DNA from 2 places in the Comamonas sp. UBA7528 genome. Region 1 is predicted to be linked to the other one. Evidence: riboswitches for the same ligand, from Rfam matches in the RefSeq annotation. Region 1 holds a riboswitch; the other holds the start of a gene.
The links. A riboswitch is a leader RNA that binds a small molecule or an ion and turns the genes downstream of it on or off. The one in region 1 is predicted to bind cobalamin.
Positions count from the first base shown of each region.

Region 2: another riboswitch for cobalamin. It lies ahead of B3349_RS11640 (ferredoxin-like domain-containing protein); the one in region 1 lies ahead of B3349_RS18020 (TonB-dependent receptor domain-containing protein).

Region 1 is NZ_DLMU01000014.1:517,316-525,123, forward strand. Features, by position in the region: gene B3349_RS18015 (FtsX-like permease family protein) at 1-2,296, opposite strand, end outside; cobalamin riboswitch at 2,450-2,677, shown strand; gene B3349_RS18020 (TonB-dependent receptor domain-containing protein) at 2,765-4,666, shown strand; gene B3349_RS18025 (ABC transporter ATP-binding protein) at 4,705-5,409, opposite strand; gene miaA (tRNA (adenosine(37)-N6)-dimethylallyltransferase MiaA) at 5,454-6,455, opposite strand; gene B3349_RS18035 (multidrug effflux MFS transporter) at 6,497-7,687, opposite strand.
Region 2 is NZ_DLMU01000009.1:98,833-106,640, forward strand. Features, by position in the region: gene B3349_RS11620 (cobalt-precorrin-6A reductase) at 1-414, shown strand, start outside; gene cobJ (precorrin-3B C(17)-methyltransferase) at 431-1,234, opposite strand; gene cobI (precorrin-2 C(20)-methyltransferase) at 1,245-1,985, opposite strand; gene B3349_RS11635 (precorrin-8X methylmutase) at 1,994-2,623, opposite strand; gene B3349_RS11640 (ferredoxin-like domain-containing protein) at 2,607-3,863, opposite strand; cobalamin riboswitch at 4,052-4,293, opposite strand; gene B3349_RS11645 (vWA domain-containing protein) at 4,421-5,071, opposite strand; gene B3349_RS11650 (magnesium chelatase ATPase subunit I) at 5,083-6,231, opposite strand; gene cobN (cobaltochelatase subunit CobN) at 6,228-7,808, opposite strand, start outside.

The sequences.
Region 1 (7,808 bases):
GCAGCCAGTAGGTGACGGCAAAGCTGCGGTCAAAAATCTCCAGCGAGCGCTGGCGCAGCGCGGCGCTGCTGGTGAACTCCAGCGGCGGCGCCTGCCCGCCGGACAGCCGGGCCAGCGCGGCTTCGATGCGCGGTTGCAGCGTGGCCTGGTCTTCGTTCGCAGTGGGCCACAGCGACAACTCGGACATGCGGGCATCGCCCGTCAGGCGCTGGTAGTCGTCCCAGTCCATGGCCACCGCGCCGAACTGGCGGATGTAGTCGCGCCAGATGCCGGCCACGAAAAAGCGCGTTTCCGCTGCGCCAGCCGTGGGGGCGGCGGCCGGGTTGTCTGCCGCTGCGGTATTGCCGCCGGCCAGCCCGGTGCTGAACACACGGTCCAGCAGCGGCCAGGGCTGGCCGGCGTGCACGCCATACAGCGTGGCCACGGCCTCGCTCACATAGACGGCAACCATGCCGGCCGGAACCGGCTGCGCAGGTGCCGCACCCACCCACGGCAGTTGCTGGGCCTGCGGGCCGTGCAGTGGACGCAGCAGCAGGCTGATGGCCGGGCGCTGCGGGTCCAGCCACAGGCTGGTGGCCCGCATCGGCTGGGCGCGTTCCACCCCGGGTAGGTTGCGCACGGCCTGCAGCAGCGCGGGCGGCAGCAGCGCCGCATCGGACTTGGACGAGCCGCCGGCCGCACGCAGGTACAGCGGCGAGGGCAGCACGGCGTCCAGCCAATCCAGCATGCTGCCGCGAAAGCTGGTCACCATCACCGTCAGCGCCACGGCCAGGCTCAGGCTGGCCACTACGCCGCCCACGGCCACACTGGCGCTGGCCCGCATGCGGCGGGCACGTTCCAGCGCCAGCATGGACAGCGGCTGGCGCAGCGTGGCCGGCCACAGCCGCTGCAGGCCGCCCAGCACGCGCTCCAGCAACCAGGGCAGCAGTGCCATGCCGCCCAGCAGCATCAGTCCCACGGCCACATAGGCGGCCAGGGGAATGCCCCCAATGGGCGGCACGCTGGCCAGCAGTGCACTGGCGGCCACCAGGGCCAGGCCGGTCCAGGCGCGTGCAGGAGTCTGGCCCACGGCCCCCAGCCCTTTGAGGGTGGCGGCAGGCGGCAGCGCCCGCGCGGTGCGTGCCGGCCACCAGGCGCCGGCCACGGTGGCGGCCAGGCCCAGGGCAAAGAAGGTGGCGGCGGCCGGCGCGCTCCAGAGCAGCGGGGGCTGGCCGCCGGCAAAATAGCCGCCGCCCAGGTCCCCGCCCAGCATGCGCAGGGCCAGCCAGGCCAGTCCGGTGCCCAGCGCAATGCCGGCCGCGCTGCCGGCAACGCCCAGCAGGGCAGCTTCCCACAGCACCAGGCGCATGCGCTGTGCGGGCGTGAGCCCCAGCACGGCCAGCAGCGCCAGCTGCGGTGCGCGCCGCGCCACGCTCAGCGCCAGCACCGAAAACACCAGAAACGCCCCGGTGAACAGCGCCACCAGGGCCAGCACGGTCAGGTTGACGCGGTAGGCGCGCGACATCTCGGCCGCACGCTGCTGTTCACCGCCCGGCTGCTGCACCAGCACCTGGGCCGGCCAGCCGGGCAGGGCACGCAGCGCAGCGGTGAAGGCGCTGCGGTCGGAGCCGCTGCGCAGCAGCACATCCACGCGCTGGATCTGGCCGTCCTGGCCCAGCAGGTCCTGGGCGGCGCCAATGTCCATCACCGCCAGCGGGGCGCCGCCGGCTGCCACCGTGCCGGCCACGCGCAGCGTCACGGCAAGGGTGTGCACGCGCACCGGCAGCCGGGCACCGGGGGCGCTGGCTTCGTCCAGGCCCAGGGCCTGCAGTGCCGCCGGGTTCAGAAACACCGCGTCGGGCGCGAACAGCTGCAACCGGTCCTGGCCGGCAAACAGCCGGGGCTGCAGCGCAGGGGCCAGCGGGGCCGACTGCAAGGCATCGCCGCCCAGCAGGCGCAGCGACAGCGGTTCCGGGGGGGCGTGGGGCGCGTGATCGCCAGCCACGGCCGTGGAGGGCGGGCTGTCGACCTGCACCGTGCCCTCGATCCACGGCGCGGCATGCTGCACCTCGGGCCGCAGCGCAATCAGTGGGTAAATGGCCTGGGGCAGGCTGGCGCGCATGCCACGGAATTCCAGATCCGGCTGGCCGTTGACGCTGCGCACCGCGCGGGAAAACTCATCCAGCGCCGACTGGTTGATCACATGCACCGCAAAACCCAGGGCCACGCCCAGCGCAATGGCCAGCAGGGCGGTCAGGCTGCGCCAGGGCTGGCGCCGGTACTCCTGCAGCGAAAAACTGGCCAGCAGGCGCGGCAGCGGAGAAGCGGTGAGAGAGGGTGAGGCAGGCACGGAGGTTCCAGGGCAAAACAGCGGTGTGCACCGCCCCCAGGGCGGGTGGGCACGCCTGCGCGGCCCAGGGTTGCATGGGCAGGGCATTCGCCATCCTACAAGCCCCGTGTCAGCCTGCTGCCTACAATGCGGGGTTTTGGTGCTTGCAGCGCTGTTCTGGCGCTGCGGTTAAACGGGAAACATGGACGCCGGCGCCCGCGCTGGCACAGCATGTACTGCCCCCGCAACAGTGAGCGCACAGGTCCCGCAGGACCCGCTTGCCATCTCTTGCCACTGGAGCCATGCGCTCTGGGAAGGCTTGGTAAGCCGTGCGCCAGTCTGGATACCGGCCAAAACAGGTCCAGCATCCGCTGGCGTGCCGCTGTGCATGCAGACCCGGGTTGCTGGTTGTGTGAAGCACGGGCGGGGACGCCAGTGCCAACCATGTGTGCATCCATGCGAAATTTCCAACCATTCCCTGCGGAAGGCCAGCGCGCTTCCGTGCGCTTTCCTCTGGCGGCCGTGGCCCTGGCAGCGGCCTGCCTGGCCCAGCATGCTGCGGCGCAGAGCGTGCCCCTGTCCACCACGGTGGTGACCGCGACCCGCTCTGAAACGCCGCTGGACGAAACCCTGGCCGATGTGCGCGTGATCACCGAAGCGCAGATCAGCAACTCGGCAGGTCGCTCGCTGGCGGAAGTGCTGCAACGCTTTGCCGGCGTGCAGATGTCCAGCAACGGTGGCCGCGGCAACACGCAAAGCGTCTACATCCGTGGCAGCAAGCAGGTGGTCCTGCTGGTGGACGGGGTGCGCTTCGGTTCGGCCACCCTGGGCACGCCCACGCTAGAGTCGCTGCCGCTGGAAGCCATCGAGCGCATCGAGGTGGTGCACGGCCCGGCATCGGCCCTGTATGGCAGCGATGCCATTGGCGGGGTGATCCAGATCTTCACCAAGCAGGGCAAGGGCGTGAAGCAGGCATTTGTGCCCCATGCCGCGCTCACCTGGGGCCGCGCAGGCTACAAGAAGGCCGATGGCGGTTTTGCGGGCGAGCAGTCCGGCTGGAACTACAGCCTGAACATGGCGCGCGTCATCGATCCCGGCTTCTCGGCCACCAACCGCAAGAGCGCCGAGTTCCGCTCCGATGCCGACAAGTTCAACCAGACCTCGGTCACGGCGGCGCTGGGTTATGCCTTCAATGCCGACTGGCGCCTGGATGCCAATCTGATGCGGGCGGACAGCTATTCCGAATTTGACCAGGACTACATCTTCATGCCCGACTGGAGCATGCCGCTGGTGAACGGTTCGTACAACGAATTCCGTGCAGCCACCAGCCAGCTCAAGCTGTCGGGCAGGCTCTCTGCCAACTGGAACAGCACCCTGAGCGTGTCACGTTCCAATGACAAGCAGCGTTCCCACCACCGCCTGGAGGGTCGCACCGACCGTTACCAGGACCTGTTCCAGACCGAGCAGACCGAATACAAATGGGGCAACGAGATCAAGACCCCGGTGGGCATGGTGGTGGCCGGCCTGGAGCGTCTGGAGCAGCAGATTGCCTCGTCCGAGCGCTACGACCACAAGGACCGCTCAACCAATGCCGCCTATGCCGGCCTGAACGGCAGCCACGCTGCGCATTCCTGGCAGCTCAACTTGCGCCGTGACGACAACTCCCAGTTCGGCGGCTACAACACCTGGGGCATTGGCTACGGCTACGAAGTCCTGTCCGGTCTGCGCGCGCGCGTGGCACGGGCCAGCAGCATGAAGGCGCCCACCTTCAACGACCTGTACTACCCCATGTCCGGCAACCCCAACCTGCAGCCCGAAAGCTCCAAGGGCAACGAAATCGGGTTGGATTGGAGCGTGGGCGGCCACGAGTTCAAGCTGACGGGCTTCGACAATAAGGTCAAGAACCTGATCTCCTGGGCCGACGACGGCTCCGGCATGTGGTTCCCTTTCAATATCGACAGCGCACGCCTGAAGGGCTGGTCGCTGGGCTACCGCACCCAGTGGCAGGGCTGGGACCTGTCTGCCCGCTACGAGCACCTGGATGCGGTCGATGGCAAGGGCCAGCGCCTGACGGACCGTTTGCCCGAGCACCAGGCCACGCTGTCGGTGGACAAGCACATCGGTGCCTGGAAGTTCGGCACCAGCGCGCTGTATGCCGGCAAGCGCACCGACAAGCAGGGCACCGTGGATCTGGGTGGCTACACCACCGTGGACCTGCACGCCGAATACCAGTTTGCCAAGGATTGGGCGGTGCAGGCCCGTGTGGCCAATCTGACCGACAAGGTCTATGAAACCGCCTACGGCTACAACCAGCGCGGCCGCGCCGGTTTTGTGACCTTGAAGTGGACGCCGCGCTGAGGCCACGCCGCTAGCACGGCCCCGCGGTCCGGCCCTGTTCAGGCCGCCGCAATGCCCCGGGCCGTCAGCCGCAGCACCCGGTCGGCGCGGGCCGCAGCGTCCGGGGAATGGGTGACCAGCACCAGGCTAGCGCCGGCTTCGCGGGTCTGGGCCACCAGCAGGTCCATGGTGCGGGCGGCTGTGTCCGGGTCCAGATTGCCGGTGGGCTCGTCGGCCAGCAGCAGGGCCGGGCGGTGCACCAGGGCGCGGGCAATGGCCACCCGCTGCAGCTGGCCGCCGCTGAGCTGCTGCGGCAGGCGCTGTCCCATTTCGCCCAGGCCCACGGCCGCCAGCATGGCCTGCACGCGGGTGTCCTGCTCGGCCGGGGTGCCGCGCGCCAGCAGCATCAGCGGCAGGGCCACGTTCTGCGCCACGCTCAGATGCGGCAGCACGTGAAAGGCCTGAAAAACAAAGCCCACATGAGCGCGGCGCCAGACGGCCAGGCCGGCCTCGTCCAGCCGGCCGATGTCCTGCCCCTGGTGCAGCACCTGGCCCTGGTCCCAGCGGTCCAGCCCGGCCAGGCAGTTGAGCAGCGTGGACTTGCCTACGCCCGAATCGCCGACGATGGCGACAAACTCGCCCGCCGCCACTTCCAGGTTGACGTGCTCGAACACCGTGGCCGCATCGGCCCCTGTGCCATAGCGTTTGGCCAGGTCCACGACCTGAACGTTGGCGGGCGGTGTGCTGGCAGTTGGCAAGGACATGGTGGAGATGGTCAACGGCAGGAAAGGGCGGGTTGGGAGGGGGCTTATTTGGGCAAGCCGGACTGCACCACACCCCAGGCGGCCTGCACCAGCTGCACGATGGCGTCGGGGGCCTGGCAGTCGATGGGGTGGCGCTGGGGCATGCTGCGCAGCCAGGTGATCTGGCGCTTGGCCAGCTGGCGCGTGGCGGCAATCCCTTTTTCGCGGACCAGGTGCATGTTCAGCGCGGGCTTGTCGCGGCGCTCCTGCCAGTCCAGTTCCTCCCACACCTGACGGTAGCCCACACAGCGCATGCTGGGCAGGTCCAGGTGCAGATCGGGACGCGCGCGCAGGGCGCGCACTTCGTCCACCAGGCCGTGCTCCAGCATCTGCTCGAAGCGCTGGGCAATGCGCTGGTGCAGCCAGGCCCGGTCGGTCGGTTCCAGCGAAAACAGCGTGGCATCAAAGCGCGGCGCCGATGCGTCCTTCGCGGTGTGGAAGCTGGACAGCGGCTGGCCGGAGATCTTCCACACCTCCAGTGCGCGCTGGATGCGCTGGCTGTCGCCGGGTGCCAGGCGTGCGGCGGTGACCGGGTCCACCTGGGCCAGTTGGGCGTGCATGGCGGGCCAGCCGATCTCGGCGGCCTGGGCGTCCAGCGCGGCGCGCACTTCCGGGTCGGCGGGGGGCATCTCGTCCAGCCCTTCAAACAGGGCCTTGAAGTACAGCATGGTGCCGCCCACCAGCAGCGGCACGGCGCCGCGGGCGCGGATCTCGGCCACCAGGCGTTCGGTGTCGCGCACGAACTCCGCAGCGGAATAGCTTTGCGTGGGCTCCAGGATGTCGATCAGGTGGTGGGGCACGGCGGCCAGCTCGGCCGGTGTGGGCTTGGCCGTGCCAATGTCCATGCCCCGGTAGACCAGCGCGGAATCGACGCTGACGATTTCAGCGGTCAGGCCACGCTGCTGCAGCACGGCGGACAGCGCCAGCGCGGCAGCGGTTTTGCCGGAAGCGGTGGGCCCTGCAATCGCGATGCAGGGCAGGGAAGAGGCGGAAGCGGTCTCGGTCACAGAAAACAGATCAAAAGCGGGGCAGGAAAAAGGGCAGACGGCTAGGCGGCCGGGGCCACGCCCCAGCGGCGCACCAGCACCCAGGAGGCCAGAGCCGTCCAGGCCGCCCAGAAGGCCGTGCCGAAGACCAGAGGGTACACCGTACCGTCCAGGTGCTGGCCCAGCCAGGCCCCCATGGCAAAGGCCGTCAGGGTCATGGCGCAGCCGTTGAGCGCCGCGGCGGTGCCGGCGGCCTGCGGAAAGGCGCTGACAGCGCCGCTTTGCCCGCAGGGCTGCTGGATGCCGTGGGCCACCATGTACAGGCTGAACGGCAGGGCATAGGCCCAGGCATTGCTCACATCCAGCAGGGCGGCGGCCAGCAGGCTGCCTGTGCCCAGCACGGCCAGCAGCCCGGCCACGGCCACGGTGCGGCGTACGCCCAGGCGCTGCAGCAGGCGGCGGCAGAGAATGGTGCCGGCGATATAGCAGGCACCGTTCACGCCCAGCAGCAGGCCCACATCGGCGGCGGTCCAGCCCAGCACGCCGATGAAGGTGAAGGACGAGGCCGCCAGGAAGGTGAACAGTCCGGCGTACGAGCCGCTGGTGGTGGCCGTATAGGCCAGAAAAGTGGGGTGGCGCACGATCGCCGCCCAGGTGCGGGCCAGCTGGCGCGGCTGGGTGGCATCCGGGTGAGGGGTGGCCAGGCTTTCGCGAAAGCGCAGTGCCACCAGCACCAGCGTGGCCGCGCCAAATACCGCCAGCGCGGCCATGGTGGCACGCCAGCCGAAGTGCTGGGCCAGCTGGCTGCCGGCGATGGGGCTGGCGCAGGCGATCACGCCCAGGCCGGTCAGCGCCCTGGACATGGCCTGGGCGCCGGCCGTGGGGGTGTACAGATCGCGCACGATGGCGCGCGCCGCCATCACGCCTGCGCCGGTGGCCACGCCCTGCAAGGTGCGCCAGGCCACCAGCCAGTCCATGCTGGGCGCCAGCGCGCAGCCCAGGGCCGCCACCACATACAGGGCCAGACCGGCCAGCAAGACCGGGCGACGGCCCCAGCGGTCGGACACCGGGCCCCACACCAGCTGCGAGCCGCCAAAGGCCAGCAGCAGGGCGGTGAGCGTGAGCTGGGTCTGCGCCACCGGGGCCTGCAGCTGCGCCGTCAGCAGCGGCAGTGTGGGCAGGTAGAGGTCGGTGGTGATGGGCTGCAGCCCCAGCAGCAGCGCCAGCAGGCCGATCACCAGCAGCGGCGACATGCCGCGCAGCGGGGTGTCGAGGTGGTGTGTGGGGCCGGTGTCCGCAGGGGCGGACGCAGAGGAAGAAGAAGCGGGCGCGGCAGGCATACAGGGCCGCGAGCCTATCAGATTGCGCAAGGCC
Region 2 (7,808 bases), on a different contig from region 1:
CCGGTGGCCGACATGGCGGCAGCGGCCCAGGCACTGCCACCGCAGTGCCGCAATGTGTTTCTGGCCATCGGCCGCAAGCAGCTCGCCGCTTTTGCCGGCCAGGCCAACACGCACCGCTTTGTGCTGCGGGTGGTCGACCGCCCAGAGGAGGCCCTGCCCCTGCCCGCCGCCAGTTACGACCTGGTGGTGGCGCGCGGCCCGTTTGCGCTGGCCGACGAAATCGCCCTGCTCCAGCGCCATGCCGTCGACTGCATCGTCAGCAAGAACGCCGGCGGCGCTGATACCTACGCCAAGATCGAAGCCGCCCGGGCGCTGCAGATCCCCGTGGTCATGGTGGACCGCCCGCTGCTGCCCGCTCGCACGCAGTGCCAGACGCCGCAGCAGGCCATGGACTGGCTGGCCGGCCAGCGCTGAGCGGCGGGCGCCGCCTTCAGCCATGCGCCGGCGCTCCATAGCTGCGCGGCGTGTAAACATGCCGACCCACCTGGCGAGTCAGGCTGTTGCCCACGATGACGACCGTGCGCATATCCGCCATGTCCGGCGTCACCTGCTGCAACTGGCACACCCGCAGGGTCTCGTCTGGCCGGCTGACATTGCGCGCAAAGCAGATCAGGCGCTCGGGCTCGCAGTGCGCGGTCAAAACCTTCAAAGCGCGCACAAAGCCCTGGGGCCGCGACTTGGAACAGGGGTTGTAGAACGCCATGGCAAAGTCGGCCTGTGCCGCCAGCCGGATCCGGCGCTCGATCACTTCGGCTGGCTTGAGGTTGTCCGACAGATTGATGGTGCAGAAATCATGGCCCAGCGGAGCACCCAATCTCGCGGCCGCCGCCAGCATGGCCGTGATGCCGGGCTGCACGTCCACCTCCACGGCCTCCCAGCGCAGCTGCTCCTCGGGGCTGGCGCCTTCCAGCACCTCGAACACGGCGCTGGCCATGGCAAACACGCCGGGGTCGCCGGACGAGAGCATCAGCACCTTCCTGCCCTCGGCCGCCACATTCAGCGCCTGGCGGGCGCGGTCCAGTTCTTCGCGGTTGTCGCTGGCATGCAGGCGCACATGCTCCAGCCCGCTCAGCCGCTCCACATAAGGGAAATAGCCAAAAGCATCGCTCGCACCGGCAATCGACTGCCGGGCCTGCTCCGTCAGCAGCGCCGCATCGCCGGGCCCCAGGCCCAGCACGCACAACTGCCCCGTGCCGGCGCCCTTGCCCGCATTCTGTGTGGCTTCCATCTCCATGCGGCTGCGCTCACATGTCATTGGCGGGGCGGCGGCCATTGCCGTGCACGATCACAATCGCAAAGTACGGGCAGCGCTCCGGCGCATCGCGCAGCGGCATCACCTGCTCGTCGCTCATGGTTCCGTTGATCACCAGCCACGCCTGGTCCAGCTTGCCCTGCTCCGTCAACAGCGAACGGATGCGGTTCAGATGGCGGCCGACCTTCATGATCACCAGCGCATCCGAGCGGGCCATGTGGGCGCGCAGCGGCTCATCGGGCAAGGTGGCCGGCAGCACGCTCATCACATCGTCGCCCCAGGTCATGGGCATGCCCGTGGCATGCCAACAGCCCACCATGCCGGGGATGCCGGGCAGCACCTCGACCGGCACCACGCCTTCCTGCTGCAAGCGCACATACAGGTGCATGAAGGAGCCGTAGAAAAACGGATCGCCCTCGCACAGCACGATCACATCCTCGCCGCGCGCCAGCTCGGTCAGGCGCGCTTGCCAGCCCAGATAGAAATCCGACAGCTGCGCGATATAGCGCGGGTCGTCGTGCGGGATCTCGGTGGTCAGCGGGTACTCCATCGGGTACTCCGTGACCTCGGCATGCAGCATGCCGTTGACCAGCTGCCGGGCCTTGCCCGGGTGGCCCCGCTTGCGGAAATAGGCGACATGGCGCGCATTGCGCAGCAGACGGTCCGCCTTTACGCTCATCATGTCCGGATCACCGGGGCCCAGGCCCACGCAGATAATTTTGCCGCTGTTCATCACGTGCTTCACTCCACCGCCGTCGCCAGCGCGTTGACGGCAGCCACCGTGATGGCAGAACCGCCCAGACGCCCCTGCACAATGGCGAAAGGAATCTGTCCCCATGCGCGCAGTGCATCCTTGGACTCGGCAGCACCCACAAAGCCCACGGGGCAGCCGATGATGGCTGCCGGACGCGGGCATGCCGGGTCCTCCAGCATGTTCAGCAGGTGGAACAGCGCGGTCGGCGCATTGCCGATGGCCACCACCGCGCCGTCCAGGTGTTCGCGCCACAGCTCCAGCGCGGCGGCACTGCGGGTATTGCCCATGGCCTGGGCCAGCCCGGGCGTGCGGGCATCCTGCAAGGTGCAGATGATGGCATTGTCGGCAGGCAGGCGCTTGCGCGTGATGCCTTCGCTGACCATGCGCGCATCGCACAGGATGGGGGCACCGCGCTGAAGTGCCGCTTCTGCGGCCTGCGCAAAATCTGCGGAGAAATGGATGTCCTGGGCCAGGCTCACCATGCCTGCGGCATGGATCATGCGGCAGGCCACCCGCTCCTCCAGGGGCGTGAAGCGGGCCAGATCGGCCTCGCTGCGGATGATGCGAAACGATTGCCGGTAAATCTCTTCACCGTGCATTTCATAGTGGTAGGTCATGAAGTAGTGTGTGGAGTTCTGCAGGCAGTGCCGACCCGGCCCGGTAAGGGAACTGGCCCCTGGGACGGTCAGGCTGCCCGGCAGAACCGGCATGGAGCCAGACCCCGTCCGTTGCGGACGGGCTGGCAAAAATCAGTGAGGTGGCATCGGACGACAGCGCGCAGAACTTGGCGCAGCCGCTGACGTGCAGATGCCCGCGCTCGGGCACGTGGGACGCCAACTGCAGCGCCATGTCCTGTGCCGGCACATGGGCCTGCGCACAGCGCGGGCTTCCGGTGCAGGCCGACACCCGCAGGCGGGCATCCGCGGCATCGGTCATCCAGTGCTGTGCATCCAGACGGGCAATGCACGACGGCGCGTCCGCCGACATCAGCAGCAGCGAACGCCAGGGCGTGACGCGGATTTCCGTGTCGGCCGCCAGGCTGGCCGCCAGTGCCTGCATCGCCAGGGCATCGATGCGCCCCAGCGGCACCCCCAGCACCCAACCTTGTGCCAGTGGGCCCGGCAGCACCGGCGCTGGGGCGGGCGGCTGCGCGCCCTGGCGCACTGCATCCTGCAAGAGCGTATCCAGCGGCAAAGACGACAGCAGCGCCGGCAGCCGGGTGGGCGGTTTACCGGAAACCGCCATCCGCGCACGGGCGAACCAGGTGGCCATGTGGATCGCGGCATCGACAAGCTGCTGCACATCGCCAAAGCGGTACCAGTCGGCGGCATCGCCCAATGCCAGGCCATAGCCGCCGCCGGCATCCGCCCAGACCCGCAGATCGGAGGCCACACCGCACAGGCTGCGCGCCGCATCGTCCACCAGCAAGCCGAACTTGCTGGGCAGCGCGGCCATGCCCTGGCGCTCCAGCACACTGGGGCACAAGCGCTCCACCACCGCACGGCCCAATAGCATGGCGAGCTGGTGGGTCCGGTCATGGGTCTCGTAAAAAGGGGTGCAATGCACGGGGGGCGCCAGATCGGCATCCGCATCCGCCGGAATCAGCCGGGCCGCGACCAGCTGCGCCAGCAGCGCAGGCAGGTCCGCATCCGCCACCCCGCGCAGCTGCACATTGCCCAGCCGGGTCAGCTCGATCTGGGGATGCGCCAGGGACAACGCCCAAGCCGCCAGCGCGGCCCACTGCGCCGCGCTGATGGAGGCGCAGACCGGGCGAACCCGGACAATCCAACCGTCTTCCGACCGCATGGGCTTCCATGCCGTGGGGCACCATCCCTGAACCTTGATGGAATCAGCCATGGTGCGTAGCGCCCCCATCCAGAGCCGCTGCCTGCACCGTCACACCCAGAAGCTCTCGCGCCATGCTGTATCCGCAGTCGGTCAGGCCGATACCCGGGCCGGACGATTGAAATCTGCAGAGGGGATGGAAGATGGAGGTGATTGGCAGCGCGGATGTGCGAGCCCATCAAGCCACATGCACTCCCGCTGCGCCTTGTTCACGCCAGGCCGGTCTCCGGACTTACAGAGCTCAACCCATGGGGGTTGACAGCTGGACGCGCCTTCCCGCTTGCGCAGTGGCTGTCATTGCAGCAAGCAATGACGGGCGTCCCCATTTCTCTGATTACCGTTGCGGGTGCAGTGCAGGAATGGTGGCGAACCACGCACCTGCTTCTCGTTTCATTTCCTTGCGCGCAGTGCGCGGCGAAACACCTGGGATCAGCGCAGATTTTACGCGATATCTGCCACCCTCCTGAAAACTCCACCCCAGTATCGGCCGTCGCTGATGCAACGCAGCAAATCACCGCTTTTTTCCGACGGCCACGGACTGCCGCGCCCACCACCAGTGCCTGCGGCGCTCAGCCGGCGCTGGCAAAAAGCTCCGCTCGTACCCACTCCCCGCGCCACATCGCCGCCAGCCGCTGGCAACGCCGCAGCGCCACCGCATCATTTTCAAAGTCGATGATGCAGCAACGGTCCACCCCCTCGGGGCGCACCGGCAGCGGGTCAAACCGCCCATCCGTCAGCAGCCAGACCGTGGCCCGGGTACCGGGCGGGCAGCGTCGCAGCGCGCCCTCCACGGCATCGACGGCAGGCTGGATCGGCGTTCCACCACCGCCGCGCAAGGGTGCAATCCAGTCGGCATTGAAGGCTCTGGCTTTCGCCGGCGGCTGCAGCCACCGTGCCTGTTCGCCCGCAAAGCCGATCACCGCCATATCGTCGCGATCGCGGTAGAACCGTTCGGTCAGGGCCAGCAAGCACCCTTTGGCCCAGGCCAGCTTTTCCCCGCGCAGCATGGACGCCGACAGATCCAGCAATACCAGGTGCAAAGTCTTGCTCCCCACGGGCCGGCGGCGAAAGCGCAGGTGCTCGGGCTGCAGTGTCCCGGCCCCCTTGGAGGCCAGCGTGGACACCCAGTCCAGACGCCGCCCGGCCGCCCCGTTCAGCCGCCCCTTGCGAGAGGTATTGCCACCGCGCCCCGCCTTGGCCTTTCCGGCCAGTCCCGCCACCGCGGAGCGCGTCAGGCTTTTTTTGGCGGCAAAGGCTTCAGCGCCTTGACCGTCTTCATCGCCACCAGTTGGGGGGGCGGCATGGCGCCCCAGGCATCGGCCGGGGTGCCATTGTCCGGCGACGGATCCGCCGATGGTGCCGCCCCGTTGCCGGACTGGCCGGACGGAGCACCGCCGGCTGCCTGCGAGGCAGGCGCCGGTGACGGAGGCGGCGCCTGCGCCTGTTCTTCGGAGGCCGGTGGCTGCGCCGGCTCGCCCGATGGGGGCGATGCAGGTGGCGCTGCCTGGGTACGCCGGTGGGCCAGCGCCAGTTCCGCCACCGCTTGCACATCTGCCGGCGTGACAGCACTGCGGCCGTGCAGCGCCGCATGGGCCCGTGCCGCGCGCAGCATCACCAGATCCGCCCGCACCCCTTCCACCCCAGCGTCCTGGCAGCGCTGGGCGACATCGTCGTGCACGGCATCGGTCCACGCCACAGCCGCCACGCGCTCGCGCGCCAGCTTCACCCGCTGCGCCAGATCGGATTGCGCCGCAGCGTGCTGCTCCACAAAGGCCTGCGGACTGGCATCGAACGCCATGCGCGTCTTGACAATGGCCTTGCGCACCGCGGCACTGGGCACATTCTCCAGCCGCACAAACAGCCCAAAGCGGTCCAGCAGCTGCGGGCGCAGTTGGCCCTCTTCCGGGTTCATGGTACCCACCAGGGTGATGCGCGCATCGTGCTGGTGCGACACGCCGTCGCGCTCCACCCGGTTGATGCCGCTGGCGCTCACGTCCAGCAGCAGGTCCACCAGCGCATCGGCCAGCAGATTCACCTCATCCACATACAGGATGCCGCCATGGGCACGCGCCAGCAATCCTGGGCGGAACACCACCGCACTGCGCTGCAGCGCGGCTTCCAGGTCCAGGGACCCGGCCAGCTGTTCCTCGGTCGCCCCCAGCGGCAGGTTCACAAAGCGGCCGGCCGGCAGCAAGGCGGCCAGCGCCCGCGCACTGGTCGACTTCGCCGTCCCGCGCGGGCCTTCCACCAGCACGCCGCCCAGCAACGGGTCCACGGCCGCCAGCAGCAAGGCCGTCTGCAGCTGCGGCTGCCCCTCGATGGCAGTGAACGGAAAGCCCGCCGCCTGCACGGACGGGGCGGATTCGGTGGACGAGATCATCGCTTCTCCAACAATTGTTCTGCGGCCAGCAACTGCTGCTCCAGCAGTGCCTGGTAGTCCCCGCTGTCTTCCCACAGACCCCGGTGGATGGCCTCCAGCAGCCGCTCGCACATGCCATGAAAGGCTGCGGGATTGTGCTGCTGCAAAAAGTCGCGCGTGGCGGCATCCGCCACAAAGGCATCGGTCACGCGCGCGTACTGGTCGTCGCGCACCACACGGGCCGTGGCGTCAAAGGCAAACAGATAGTCCACCGTGGCAGCCACCTCGAACGCACCTTTATAGCCATGGCGCTTGATGCCGTCGATCCACTTGGGGTTGGTGACGCGGGCGCGCACCACCCGGCTGATTTCTTCCTGCAGCGTGCGCATGCGCGGGGCATCCGGGTTGGCATGGTCGCCAAAGTACAGCGCCGGCTGCTGGCCGCGGAAATGCCGCACCGCCGCGGCCATGCCGCCTTGAAACTGGTAGTAATCGTCCGAATCCAGCAGATCGTGCTCGCGGTTGTCCTGGTTGTGCACCACCAGCTCGATCTCGCTCAGGCGCTGGACAAAGCGCTCCGGCAGCGCCGTCCCGTCGTCCTTCTGCCCATAGGCATAGGCCCCCCAGTTCCGGTAGGCCGTGGCCAGGTCTTCATCGCTGTCCCAGTTGCGGCCATCGATCAGCCCCTGCAGACCCGCGCCATAGCTGCCCGGCTTGGCACCGAACACGCGCAGCCCCGCCTGGTGGCGGGCCACCTCCTCGCTCAAGCCTTGCGCCTGCAGCTCGGCCGCCTCCTGCAGCACCCGTGCGCGAATGGGGTTGGTGTCGGCATCCTCGTCTTCCAGGCTGGCCACTTTCTGCACCGCGGCATCAAACAGGCGGATCACATTGGTGAAGGCATCCCGGAAGAAGCCGGACACCCGCAGGGTCACATCCACGCGCGGGCGGCCCAGCACGCTCATGGGCAGCACCTCGAAGTCGCTGACACGCCAGCTGCCATCCGCCCACTTGGGCCGCACGCCCAGCAAGGCAAAGGCCTGGGCAATATCGTCCCCTCCCGTGCGCATAGTGGCCGTCCCCCACACCGACAGGCCCAGTGCACGCGGGTAGTCGCCATGCTCCTGGGTGTAGCGCTCCACCAGCAACTGGGCGGATTTGAGCCCCAGCGTCCAGCTGGTGGGCGTCGGCACGGCGCGCGTGTCGACCGAGAAGAAATTGCGCCCCGTGGGCAGCACGTCCGGGCGGCCGCGCGAAGGCGCCCCGCTGGGACCGGCCGGCACAAAACGGCCTTCCAGCCCCCGGCACAGCTGCAGAATCTCCTGCGGGCCACAGGCCTGCAAGCGCACGCGCAGGTCGTGCTGCACCCGTTGCAGCACCTGCCGGGTCTGCTCCCAACCCGCCTCCAGATCCATGCCGGAAAGCCCGGGCTGCTCCAGCAACTGCAGCGCCAGCAGTTCCAGCCGCTCGCGGGTGTCGCCCGCATGGCGCCAGGCCTGGCCGTCCACCGCCGCCAGTTGCTGCGGGCGCGGCCCGGTCCAGGGTTGTTCCCAGGCCGCATCCAGCGGATCGAAAACCGTGCCCGGCAACAGATCGTGCGC